Regions from separate parts of the Comamonas sp. JNW genome, predicted to be linked through region 1. Evidence: predicted binding sites of a transcription regulator. Region 1 holds the regulator's gene; each other region holds the start of a gene.
The links. Region 1 encodes sigma-54, which starts transcription at its own class of promoters, with help from an activator protein. Its sites were predicted from a motif close to TGGCANGNAANCTGCTTT; they were not measured.
Positions count from the first base shown of each region.

Region 2: the regulator sigma-54 is predicted to act here: its motif matches at 1,368-1,385, upstream of DCO45_RS08375 (ammonium transporter).
Region 3: the regulator sigma-54 is predicted to act here: its motif matches at 1,433-1,450, upstream of DCO45_RS06390 ([protein-PII] uridylyltransferase).
Region 4: the regulator sigma-54 is predicted to act here: its motif matches at 1,291-1,308, upstream of DCO45_RS03345 (CmpA/NrtA family ABC transporter substrate-binding protein).

Region 1 is NZ_QETI01000008.1:46,681-49,877, forward strand. Features, by position in the region: gene lptB (LPS export ABC transporter ATP-binding protein) at 1-207, shown strand, start outside; gene DCO45_RS13055 (RNA polymerase factor sigma-54) at 313-1,929, shown strand; gene DCO45_RS13060 (aspartyl/asparaginyl beta-hydroxylase domain-containing protein) at 2,006-2,929, opposite strand; gene DCO45_RS13065 (hypothetical protein) at 3,068-3,197, opposite strand, start outside.
Region 2 is NZ_QETI01000004.1:191,355-194,551, reverse strand. Features, by position in the region: gene DCO45_RS08375 (ammonium transporter) at 88-1,320, opposite strand; gene DCO45_RS08370 (FAD-binding oxidoreductase) at 1,563-2,990, opposite strand; gene hutG (N-formylglutamate deformylase) at 3,125-3,197, opposite strand, start outside.
Region 3 is NZ_QETI01000003.1:153,714-156,910, reverse strand. Features, by position in the region: gene purL (phosphoribosylformylglycinamidine synthase) at 1-287, opposite strand, end outside; gene map (type I methionyl aminopeptidase) at 470-1,285, shown strand; gene DCO45_RS06390 ([protein-PII] uridylyltransferase) at 1,508-3,197, shown strand, end outside.
Region 4 is NZ_QETI01000002.1:43,258-46,454, reverse strand. Features, by position in the region: gene DCO45_RS03345 (CmpA/NrtA family ABC transporter substrate-binding protein) at 1-1,136, opposite strand, end outside; gene DCO45_RS03340 (nitrate regulatory protein) at 1,446-2,762, opposite strand; gene DCO45_RS03335 (M55 family metallopeptidase) at 2,841-3,197, opposite strand, start outside.

The sequences.
Region 1 (3,197 bases):
ATCGAGATCCAGCGCATTGTCGCCTTTCTCAAGGAGCGCGGCATTGGCGTGCTGATCACCGACCACAATGTGCGCGAAACCCTGGGTATCTGTGACCATGCCTGCATCATCAGCGATGGCAAGGTGCTGGCCGCCGGGACGCCGCAAGAGATTGTGGAGAACGCAGAGGTCCGGAGGGTGTATCTGGGTGAACATTTCCGTATGTGACATCGCACGCCTTGGCGGGCGTGCCAGCCAAGATGCCGTCCCGCGCTGCGGGGCCGGCAGGGCTGATCCGTTGCCAGCTGCCCCAGCCCGTGGGGAGGCGCAGCCATGATGCCGTCGCTGTCGCTGCGCGTATCGCAGAACCTGACCCTGACCCCCCAGCTGCAGCAGTCGATTCGCCTGCTGCAGCTGTCCACGCAGGAACTGACGCAGGAAGTCGAGCAGATGCTCGACGAAAACCCGTTTCTGGAGCGCGAGGGCGATGAGGCCCCCGAGGCTGAAGCCGGTAAAGAAGCCGCTGAATCTGCCGAAGCTGCAGACGCTGCAGACGCAGCCGACAAGGGTGCCGATACTGCTGCCAGCACCGACACCAACAACAGTAGCGATTTCGAGCCCGGAACCTCCGACCAGCCGCTGGATTTTGGCGCGGGCAAGGAAACCGGCGTCGATGCCGAGGCCGCTGCCGGCGATTCGGCATCGGACTGGGAAGAGTGGGGTGGCGATCTGCCCGCGCGCTCCAGCGCCAGCGATGACGACGACGAGACGCCGATGTCCGACCGGCGCAGCGAGCACCTGAGCCTGCAGGATGTGCTGCACCGCCAGGCCTTGTCGCTGCGCCTGTGCCAGGAAGACCGGGCCGCGCTCTACTTTCTGATTGAATCACTGAACGACGACGGCTACCTCGAAGAAACGCTGGCCGAGCTCGCGCAAAGCTTTGGCGACGCCAGTGACCCCGAGCGCTACGAAGTGCTGCTGCACCACCTGACTGTGGCGCTGCGCTTGCTGCAAAGCCTGGAGCCGATTGGCGTGGGCGCGCGCAACCTGTCCGAATGCATGCAGCTGCAGATCAAGGCCCAGCAGCGCCTGTTGGATGAAGAGGGCTCGGACACGCCCGAGGCCGATGCGCTGGCGCTGGAGACCGCTTTGCTGGTCTGCCAGGAATCGCTGGAGCTGCTGGCGCGCCGTGATGTGCGCAAGCTGGTGCAACTGACCGGATGCAGTGATGCCGCGGTGCGCAGCGCGCTGGCGCTGATCGCCAAGCTCGAGCCCCGCCCCGGCCGGCCCTATGCCGATGTGGACCGCAACACCATCATCCCCGATGTCATCGTGCGACCCAGCAATGAGCGCGGCCTGCCGGTGCCCGGTTTCAGCGTGCAGCTCAATGCCGAGGTGATGCCGCGCCTGCGCGTGCAGGATGTCTACGCCAATGCCTTGCGCAGCCACAAGGGCAGCGAGGGCCATGGCGCGCTGCAGCAGCGGCTGCAGGAGGCGCGCTGGTTCATCAAGAACATCCAGCAGCGCTTTGACACCATCTTGCGCGTCTCGCAGGCCATCGTCGAGCGCCAGCGCAATTTCTTTGTCCATGGCGAGCTGGCGATGCGCCCCATGGTGCTGCGCGAGATTGCCGATGAGCTGGGCCTGCACGAGTCCACCATCAGCCGCGTGACCACGGCCAAGTACATGGCCACGCCGCAGGGCACGTTTGAGCTCAAGTACTTCTTTGGCTCAGGCCTGGGCACCGAGACCGGCGGCAGTGCGTCGAGCACGGCGGTCAAGGCGCTGATCAAGCAGTTGCTCGACGAGGAAAGCGCGAAGAAGCCGCTGTCGGATGCAAAAATCGCCGATCTGCTGCAGGCCCAGGGCATTGAATGCGCGCGCCGCACGGTGGCCAAGTACCGCGAGGCCATGCGCATCCCGCCGGCCAGCCTGCGCAAGGCGCTGTAAGCGCAAGCAGCCAGGGCCCATAAAAAAAACCGCAGCTGCGTTATGCACTGCGGTTTTGTTTTGAGACGGTGCCGCTTTACTTTGGCCACAGCCACCAGATGAACAAGGCCAGCACGGCCAGCATCAGGCCAAACTTGGTGAGCTTGTAGGCGGTCTTGTTCCAGGCCTTGAAGCGGCGGCGGTACTGGCCCATGTAGAACGAGATCTTGAAGATGCGGCTGATGAAGCCACGCGGATCGCCTTCGTTGTTGGGCGAGCTGGCGGCAGCGACCACATGCGTGCCCAGCCAGCGGTTGAGCCACTGCGCAAAGCCATTGGTCATCGGGCGCTCGACATCGCAGAACAGCACGATGCGGTTGCCTTCGGACCGGTTCTCGGCCCAGTGCATGAAGGTCTCGTCAAAGATCACGCCTTCGCCCTCGCGCCAGCTGTAGGGCGTGCCATCGACCTCGATCATGCAGCGGTCATCATTGGGCGCCAGCACAGCGAGGTGGTAGCGCAGCGAGCCGGCATAGGGGTCGCGGTGCAGGTTGAGCTTGGCGCCGGGCGGCAGCTCGGCAAACATGGCCGCCTTGATGCCGGGGATGGACTGCACCAGCGCCGTGGTCTTGGGGCACAGCTCCATCGCAGACGGGTGGGCCTGGCCGTACCACTTCAGGTAGAAGCGCTTCCAGCCGGTCTTGAAGAAGGAGTTGAAGCCCGCGTCGTCGTTGTTGGCCGCGGCCTTGATCTGCATGGCCTGGTGCAGACCGATGGCCTCTTCGCGGATCTCGCGCCAGTGGGCCTGCAGCGGGGCCAGGTCGGGGAAGGTGCTGGTGGGCAGGTAGGGCGTGCGCGGTACCTTGCTGAACATCAGCATGAACACATTGAATGGCGCCGTGAACGTGGAGTGGTCAAACAGCTGGCGCAGCAGCTTGTGCCGCACCTTGCCACGCAGGTGCATGTAGAGGCCGCAGCCAAAGAAAAGCAGCACCAGGGCCAGAACGATGATTTTTGCCATAGACAGCGATTTTAGCGACTGTGCTGTGGCGGCTGTCTGCGCAAGCGCAAACTGGCGCGCTGCAAGGGCTGCGGGGCGGTGGGATGGCCTGCTGGCAGCAGGCCTATTGCGGTTTGGTCAATGGCAAGCCAGGTGCGCTTACCTGGGCTGGGCGGCAAAGGCGGTCTTGAGGCGCTGCAGCATCTCGCGGTTGAGCTGGCGCTGCTGGCCGCTCCAGTGCGTCATCGTCTTGTTCAGCTCGGCCTGCAGTGCGTTGGCGGTCTGCCAG
Region 2 (3,197 bases), on a different contig from region 1:
CATGGCAGAACCTGAGGGGCAGGCGGCAGGCACAGAGCGCTGCAGCCTGGTGGCCCGGCGGCACCCGGTGGCGCCGGGCCTATCACGCTAGTTTTGGCTTTCCTGGTGCAGGCTGATATCCAGCCCATCGATCTCCTGCTGCGCCGTCACCCGCAAAGGCAGAACCACGCGGATAACGGTCAGCAAAATGGCAGTGCCCGCCGCGCTGTAAATAGCCACGGCCGCCACGGCCACCAGCTGGTTGAGAACCGTGGCATCCACGCCGGCAATGGCGCGGTCGGCAAACAAGGCGGTGAGCAGCGAGCCGGCAATGCCGCCCACGCCGTGCACGCCAAACACATCGAGCGAGTCGTCCACACCCAGGCGGCGCTTGAGCCAGGTGGCGCCCCAAAAGCAGGCTACGCCAGCCATCAGGCCGATGGCGACTGCGCCGCCCACCTGTACAAAACCGGCCGCCGGTGTGATGGCCACTAGACCGCCAATCAGGCCCGAGAGCACGCCCAGCAAGGTGGGCGCGCCGCGCACCCACCACTCGACCAGCATCCAGGACAGCGCGCCGGCAGCAGCGGCCACCATGGTCACCAGCATCGCCAGCGCCGCACGGCCATCGGCCGACAGGGCAGAGCCCGCGTTAAAGCCAAACCAGCCAATCAGCAGCAGCGCGGCACCCATCGCCGTCCAGCCCAGGCTGTGCGGCTCAAAGGCCTGGCGGCCATAGCCCTGGCGCCGGCCCAGCATGGCCGCGCAGACGAGGGCCGAGACGCCCGCATTGACGTGCACCACCGCGCCACCGGCAAAGTCCAGCGCGCCCAGCTTGTTGAGCCAGCCATCGCTCTCCCAGACCCAGTGGGCGACCGGCGCATAGACCAGCACGCTCCACAGCGCCGAGAACAGCAGCAGCGCCGAAAAGCGCATGCGCTCGACCACGGCGCCAATGATCAAGGTGGTGGTGATGACGGCAAAGGCCATCTGGAACAGCGCATAGAGCGACTCGGGCAGATGGGGCGCCAGGTGGCTGACCGACACGGTGCCCGCTGCCGCATCCAGGCGCATCGATGAGAACCAGGCCCGGTCCAGCCCGCCCAGCCAGGCCGTGGACTTGCTGAAGGCCAGCGAGTAGCCCAGCGCAAACCAGGTGAGTGACACCACCGCCGCCACCGCAAACACGGCCACCACCGTGTTGACCACGTTCTTGCGCCGCACCAACCCGGCATAGAAGAGCGCAATGCCCGGCAGTGTCATCAGCAACACCAGCACCGTAGAGACCAAGAGCCAGGCCGTATCGGCCTTGTCAATCGCAGCCATCTGCACCATTTGCATGCCATCCCCTTTTTACGTTGTCATCCATTGCGGGTTTGTTTCAAAAGGTAGCAGTTTCTATGCCATGGAGCGGGAAAGCGCCTGGATACGCGGTCTGCGGGCATGCGCAGGGGTGGCCAGGCCGCCGGCCTATGCCCGATCGCACCACATCGGTGCCATGGGCCTTGGAGCAGCCACCAACGGAAAACCGGCGCATGCATCGCTGCAGGCGCCGGTTCTGTCTGAGGGGACTACAACGGAATTCAGTCCGCCGCCAGTACCTTGCCCGGGTTCATCAGCCCCAGCGGATCGAGCGCCTGCTTGATCGTCCGCATGGCGGCCAGCTCCTGCGGCGTGCGGCTAAAACCCAGGTAGGGCATCTTGTGCAGGCCAATGCCATGCTCGGCCGAGACGCTGCCCTGGAACTGCTGCACCAGGCCGTACAGCACGGCCTCCAGCGCCTCGTCCTCGCCATTGATGGTTTGGCTGTCGGTCGTGACATGCAGGTTGCCGTCGCCCACATGGCCAAAGAACAGGCTGTGGTGGCCAGGCCAGCGCGCATCAAAGGCGGCGCGGCAGGCCGCAGCAAAGCGGCCAATATCCACCTGGGGCAGGCTGACGTCAAAGTTCACCGGCGGGTGCATGTGCGCCGTCATCTCGGCGGGCGCCTCGCGCAGCTTCCACAGGCTTTTGGCCTGCTCGCTCGACTGCGCAATCACTGCATCCACCACCTCACCGGCCTCCATGGCCTCGCCCAGGGCCTCTTCCACCGCAGCGCGCAGCGCAGCCTCGTCCTTGCCATCCACATCGATCAGCGCCTGCAGCGGGTGCTGCTGGGCAAACGCCGGCTGCAGCTTTTGCCACTGGATGGAGGTCTGCACAAAGTCGCTCCACATCAGCTCGAACGCGGCCACGCTGTTGCCAAAGCGGGCCTGCATGCGCGCCAGCACCGCCAGCGCTTCGTCAAAGCCCGGCAGCGCCACCATGCAGGTGGCCTTGGCCTGCGGGGCGGGCCGCAGGCGCAGCAGCACGCGGGTGATGATGCCCAAGGTGCCTTCGGCACCGATAAAGAACTGCTTGAGGTCGTAGCCGGTGTTGTTCTTCAGCATGGGGCGCAGCATCGGCAGCACCGTGCCATCTGCCAGCACCACCTCCAGCCCCAGCACCTGCTCGCGCATCATGCCGTTTTGCAGCACGCCATTGCCGCCCGCATTGGTCGAGACATTGCCGCCAATCTGGCAGCTGCCGCGCGCGCCCAGGTCCACGCCAAACACCCAGCCCGCCGCCACGGCCGCTTCCTGCACCGCCTGCAGGGTGACGCCGGCCTGCACCGTCATCAGGCCGGTGCGTGCATTCACGTCCTCGATCTGCTGCATGCGGTCCAAAGCCACCGCCACGCCCTGGGCCACTGGCACGGCCGCGCCGGCCAGGCCGGTCAGCCCGCCCTGGGGCACCACGGGCACCCGGTGGGCATGGCAGATGCGCAGCAAGGCGCTGACCTCTTCGGTGCTGCGCGGGCGCAGCAGCGCCAGCGGCGGCACCGGCGGCGTTCCGCTCCAGTCGGTCCAGTACTTCTCGGGGATGGCGCCCGCGCCGCGCGAAAAGCCGTTGGGGCCCAGCGCTTGCTCAAGATCGGTCCAGAAAGCCGCCGCAGGAGCGGCTGCCGCGTTGTCGGTGCGAGAGGTAGTCATAGACCGCTATTGTCGGGCGGTTTGCCTGACAGGCGCGGCCCGCCAGCAGCAAAACCTGCTGGGCCACTACAGCAAAAAACGGCATCCCAGGCCTGCCGTGCAAGCCCTGGATACCGTTTGCGGAGGCGTTGGAATCAGCGTGCCGATTGCTGCACGTAAGCCAGCAAGGTCTCCACCATGCGGCGCACATGGGGCTGCACCTTGGCG
Region 3 (3,197 bases), on a different contig from region 1:
ATGTCAGTGGCCTTGGAAGCCCAGGGCGAAATGGTGCCCATGCGCGGGGTGACGATGAAGGCCAGGCCATCGCTGCCGCCTTCATAGGGGTCGCCATAGGTCAGCAGGGCCGCTACGCGCTCGGCCTGGGCACCCGCCAGGGGCTGCTCGGTGGCCACCAGATGCACAAAACGGGCAGCAATGCCCGTTATCTTTGGATGGATCGCCGTCAATGCGGTCTGCAGTTGTTGGGCGCGGAAGGAGCTGAGGGCGTTACCGCCTGGTAGCTGAGTCAGGTGCAGTGTCACGTGGCAGCCTATGTGGACTAGGAGGATGGGAAGAAAGCACGCATGCGCCTTGCCCACTGCTACGGGCGGACCGTGGCAGCACCATGACAAGGGCGGGATAACCCGGGATTCTACTGTGCCGCGCCAGGACACGTAGCCGCATGGAAAACAGGCCAATGGCAGCAGTGGGATAATTGTGGGCTATGACGATCAAAATCAATACCGAAGACGATATTGCGCAGATGCGCATCGCAGGCCGCCTGGCCTCGGAGGTCTTGGACTACATCACCCCCCACATCCAACCGGGTATCACCACCAAGCAAATCGATCTGCTGTGCGCCGAGGCGATGGAAAAGCAAGGCACCAAATCGGCCTGCCTGGGCTACCAGCCGCCAGGCATGACGCCCTACCCGGCCTATGTCTGCACGTCGGTCAACCATGTGGTCTGCCACGGCATCCCCAATGACAAACCGCTCAAGAAGGGCGACATCGTCAATGTGGACGTGACCATCATCACGCCCGAAGGCTATTTTGGTGACAACAGCCGCATGTTCGTGATCGGCGAAGGCACGATTGCCGGCAAGCGCCTGTGCCAGCTGACCTTTGAAGCCATGTGGCATGGCATCGTGCAGGTCAAGAATGGCGCCCACCTGGGCGATATCGGCCATGCGATCCAGAAGTTTGCCGAAGGCCAGGGCCTGTCGGTCGTGCGCGAGTATTGCGGCCACGGCATCGGCAAGGTGTTCCACGACGAGCCCCAGGTGCTGCATTACGGCCGCCCGGGCGCCGGCGTCGAGCTCAAGACCGGCATGATCTTCACGATCGAGCCCATGCTCAACCTGGGCAAGAAGGACATCAAGGACCTGGGCAATGACGGCTGGACCGTCATCACCAAGGACCACAGCCTCTCGGCCCAGTGGGAAGTCGAAGTGCTGGTGACCGACACCGGCTATGAAGTGCTGACCTGGTCGGAGGGCTCGCCCACGCCGCCCAGCTTTGTGACCAGCACCAAGTGCTGATCGGGTGCTGATCCGGCACGAATAAATCGCTGCGCGCGTGCCGGGCCTGCCCGGCACCTGCCCACACCAAGGCGGCATTGCAACCAGCATGCCGCCTTGGTCGTTTCTGGCAGTCCCGCCTCCGCCATGCCCCCATTTGGTGCGTAATGGCATGGAATGTGCTTACTCGCAGCTGCTGTTGATTGCTATGGCACACTGCCAACGACAGCATAGTTAGGCACCATGAACGATCCTCGCATTCCGCAGCTGCGCGAGCAGTACCAGGCGCAACGCAGCGCCCTGTTTGATGACATCATGGCCGGGGGCAGCAGCACCCGGGGCATACAGACCCAGCTGCGCAAGCTCTCGCAGCTGGCCGATGGGCTGCTGCGCGATCTCTGGCACCTGGCTGGCCTACCCGGGCGCCTGAACCTGGTGGGGGTGGGCGGCTTTGGCCGGGGCAAGCTGTTTCCCTATTCCGATATCGATGTGCTGCTGCTGCTGCCCGAAGGCACCGATCCGGAGCAGGACATTGAATTGCGCACCGCGATCGAGCAGTTCATCGGCTCGTGCTGGGATGCCGGGCTGGAGATAGGGTCGAGCGTGCGCACCATCAGCCAGTGCATCAGCGAAGCCCAGGCCGATGTGACGGTGCAGACGGCGCTGCTGGAGTCGCGCCGCATCATTGGCTCGCCCCGCCTCTACCACCTGTTCCAGGCGGCGCTGGCCCAGTCCATCAAGCCCGATGCCTTTGTCGTGGCCAAGGTGCTGGAGATGCAGCAGCGCCACAACAAGTACGAAAACACCGTCTATGCGCTCGAGCCCAATTGCAAGGAGTCGCCTGGCGGCCTGCGCGATCTGCAACTGATCCTGTGGCTGGGCCGTGCTACCGGTCTGGGCAGCCGCTGGAAGGAGCTGGCCGACAAGGGGCTGGCGACCGTCTACGAGGTGCGCAACCTGCAGCGCAACGAGGACCTGATCTGCCTCATCCGCGCGCGGCTGCACATTGTGGCGCGGCGCCGTGAGGACCGGCTGGTGTTCGACCTGCAAACGCCGGTGGCCGAGTCCTTTGGCTTCAAGACCATCACGCCAGCTGGCCAGCGCTTTCCCAAGCGCGCCAGCGAGGAGCTGATGAAGCGCTACTACTGGGCTGCCAAGGCGGTGGCCCAGCTCACGCAGATCCTGATGCTGAACATGGACGAGCGCCTGCACCCGGGCAACCACACCTTGCGCCGCATCGATGACGAGTTCTACGACAAGGCCGGCCTCATTGAGGTGGCCGACGACGAGGTCTACCAGCGCAACCCGCATGCGATCTTGCGCACCTTCTTGCTCTACGAGACCGAGCCGGGCTTGAAGGACCTGTCGGCCCGCACCTTCCGCGCGCTCTACCATGCGCGCCAGCTGATGGATGCGCAGTTCCGGCGTGACCCGGTCAACCGCGCCACCTTCATGCAGATCCTGCAGCAGCCCCATGGCATCACCCATGCGATGCGGCTGCTCAACCAGACCTCGGTACTGGGCCGCTATCTCTGGCCGTTCCGCCGCATCGTGGGCCAGATGCAGCACGACCTGTTCCATGTCTACACGGTGGACCAGCACATCCTGATGGTGCTGCGCAATGTGCGGCGCTTTTTCATGGCCGAGCATGCGCATGAGTACCCGTTCTGCTCCCAGCTGGCCGCTGGCTGGGACAAGCCCTGGATTCTGTACCTGGCCGCCCTCTTCCACGACATCGGCAAGGGCCGGGGTGGCGACCATTCGGAGATCGGCGCGCTGGAAGTCAAGCGTTTTTGCCGCGACCACCAGATTGCCAAGGAAGACCGGCAGCTGGTCGAGTTTCTGGTGCGCGAGCACCTGACGATGAGCCAGGTCGCGCAAAAGCAGGATACGTCCGACCCCGAGGTGATCACCGCCTTTGCCCAGCGCATGG
Region 4 (3,197 bases), on a different contig from region 1:
GCCACAGCCAGGTAGTCGGGGTGGCTCTTGAGCAAACCCCAGCGCTTGTGCTGGGTCAGGAACCACATGCCATCGGACAGGTAGGGGTAGCTGGCGTCGCCCTCGGCAAAGAACTTCATGTGGTTGGGGTCGTCCCAGGTCTTGCCCAGGCCATTTTGGTAGCGGCCCAGAATGCGCTGGTTGATGGCATCGACGCTGGTGTTCACATAGGCCTTTCCGGCAATGGTCTCGGCCATCTTCTGCTTGTTCTGCAGGCTGGCATCGATCCAGCGGCCCGCCTCCAGAATTGCCATGGTCACGGCGCGCGCGGTGTTGGGGTGGCGGCTGACAAAGTCCTGTGTGCAACCCAGCACCTTTTCCGGGTGGTCGCGCCAGATGTCCTGGGTGGTGATGGCCGTGATGCCGATGCCATCCATGATCGCGCGGTGGCCCCAGGGCTCGCCCACGCAAAAGCCATCCATATTGCCCACGCGCATATTGGCCACCATCTGCGGCGGCGGCACGGTGATCACTTTCGCATCCTTGAGCGGGTGGATGCCCGCGCTCGCCAGCCAGTAGTACAGCCACATCGCATGGGTGCCGGTCGGAAAGGTCTGCGCAAAGGTGTATTCGCGCTTTTCCGCGCCCATCAGCTTGGCCAGTGACGCCGCATCGACGGCGCCCTTGTCGGCCAGCTTCTTGGACAGGGTGATCGCCTGGCCATTGCGGTTGAGCGTCATCAGCACCGCCATGTCCTTTTGCGGGCTGCCCACGCCCAGCTGCACGCCGTAGACCAGGCCATAGAGCACATGGGCAAAGTCCAGGTCGCCATTGACCAGCTTGTCGCGCACGCCGGCCCAGCTCGCTTCCTTGGTCGGCGTGATCTTGACGCCGTACTTCTGGTCCAGGCCCAGCACCGAGGCCATCACCACGCTGGCGCAGTCGGTCAGCGGGATAAAGCCGATATTGACCTCTTTTTTCTCCGGCGCATCCGAGCCGGCGGCCCAGACGCCCTGGTGGCCCAGCGCACTGTAGACAAAGGTGGCTGCCGCTGCCTGGGCGCCATGGCGCAAGAACTGACGGCGGCCGGCCAGCGGCGAAGAAGCGGGCGAAGCCTCTGCCGCCGGGGCGGTGTCAGGGGTGGGGCGTATCGTCATTCTTGTCAAACTCCATCGAAGGCGTTGCAGATTCCAAAAACAAAAAACGGCGTCCTTTCGCTGAGGGCTTGCACCATCAGGAAAGGGACGCCGTTGTCCCGAAATAACTCGCGATTACCGGAAACAGGCCGCCTTTGGCCTGGTTGGGGAGATCAATGCATATTCCATGCCAATTCAAAAATTGCAGTGCTTCCCTCTGAAGAGCCAACCTGGGCCGGCGCTGCACACCGGCCCGGATCCCTGCAATGGTGCATTGCAGCAGCCTGCGGGCCAGCGGCTGCCATGCTTTGGTGCGCGGGCGGAAAGCTGCTAGCGCTCAGCTGCAGCAGGGCCTGCGGGCGCTGCAGGGGTTTGAGGCACCAAGGCCGCCATCGCCAGCACGGCCTCGGCCACCTCCAGCATGCGCTTGTTCTGGTTCATCGCCGTCTGGCGCAGCAGCTGGTAGGCGTCGCTCTCGCTGAGCTGGTGCTGGGCCATCAGCAGACCCTTGGCGCGCTCCAGGGTCTTGCGCTCGTGCAGCGCAGTGCGCGCCTCCTGGATCTGGCTCTGCATGGTCTGCAGCCGCTGCGATTGCTGCTGCACCAGCGACAGGATATCGCGCCCCAGCGCCGGCGCGCCCACAGCATCGAGCGACCAGGTATCGGGCGGCGCCGAGGCCTCAAAAAAGGCCATGCCGGCTTCGCTGCCCTCAGCACCCTCAGCGCCCACTTGGGCAGGTTCAGCGCCCGGCGGCAACGCCTGCAAGGCCGCCAGCGCTTGTTCCTGCGCCTGCAGCTTGTGCAGGCACAGCACCTGCAGCTCCTGCGCGACCAAGGTCTCCACCCCATGCAAGGCATCGAGCCGGTGGCTGCAGGCGGCAAACCAGTCGGCGCTCCAGCTGCGGCTCAGGCTCGATCCGCTCGCGGTATGGGCCACGCGGCGCATGCGCTCCACCGCCGCCATGTCGGTGTCGCCCGCCATATGGGCCTGCCACAGCACCAGCACGCGCGGCGTGGCCAGGCTGGCAAACACCTCAAAACAGCGCTCCTGCGACTCGATCAAATGCAGCCACTGCGCCCGGGCACTGGGCTGCAGCTGGCCCGAGGCAAAGGCGCTGGTGCCGCAGGCGCGCTCCTGCCCGGCCAGCTCCTTGCCCTGCATCAGGTGAAACAGGGCCACCAGCATGCGCGATATCTCGGGCTCATTGGCGCTGTCGGCCGCCTCAAACACGACGGACAGACAGCCGGCAATCAGGCGCGCAAAAGCATCGGTACAGGCGGAGGGCGTGAGCCGCCCGGCCTGCACCTGGGCGCGCAGCGCAGGCAGCGCCGCCACGCCTTGCAAGGTATAGGCAATCGCATTGCACAGCCGCGCGCCGCTGCCGCCGGAGGGGTGTGGGCCCAGGCGATCGAGCTCATCGCGCACGTGGGCGATCTGCGCATCCGCCAGCAGGCGCTGGGGCGCCAGCAGCTCGGCGCCCTGCGCGCCGCCGCTGGCCAGCACCATGTTCGACAGCCCGCGCTCCTTTTGCAGCGCATGCACCAGCGAGGACATCGCTACCACCAGCGAGCAGGCCTTACCCAGCTGCTCCAGCGCGGCCATCTCATGCTGGCGAGCAGCGACCAGAAAATGCAGGGAAGACCTCATAAACGCGCACCACCGATGTTGAGCGCTCTACCCAGCAGGTTTCATGCCATGCCAGCCGGGGGCCTGCCCCAGCGCCGCTCAGCGCAGCATGCTGGACATGGCCGAGAGGCAATTGGTCATGCGCACCGCCGATTCGATGTCCGGCGCGCTAAAACGTACCGTGCGGCCATCGACCCGCTCCAGCGTCGGCCACTGGCAGAACAGATCGGCCATGCCGGGCGAGGTGGCGACAATCTGCACCTGCACCGGGCTGGCGGTGTGCAGTGGCTGGCAGCGCCCGCGCCCGGCCAGGCCCTGCTCCACCCCGGCGCGGATGGCTTTTTGCGCCTGCTCAGGCGAGAGGCTGATGCCGCTGCCCTGGCCGGTGGCGCGCTTGGTCTGTACAAACACCGCCTGCGGGAAGATCGCCTGGTTCTCCTCGCGCAGCACATCATC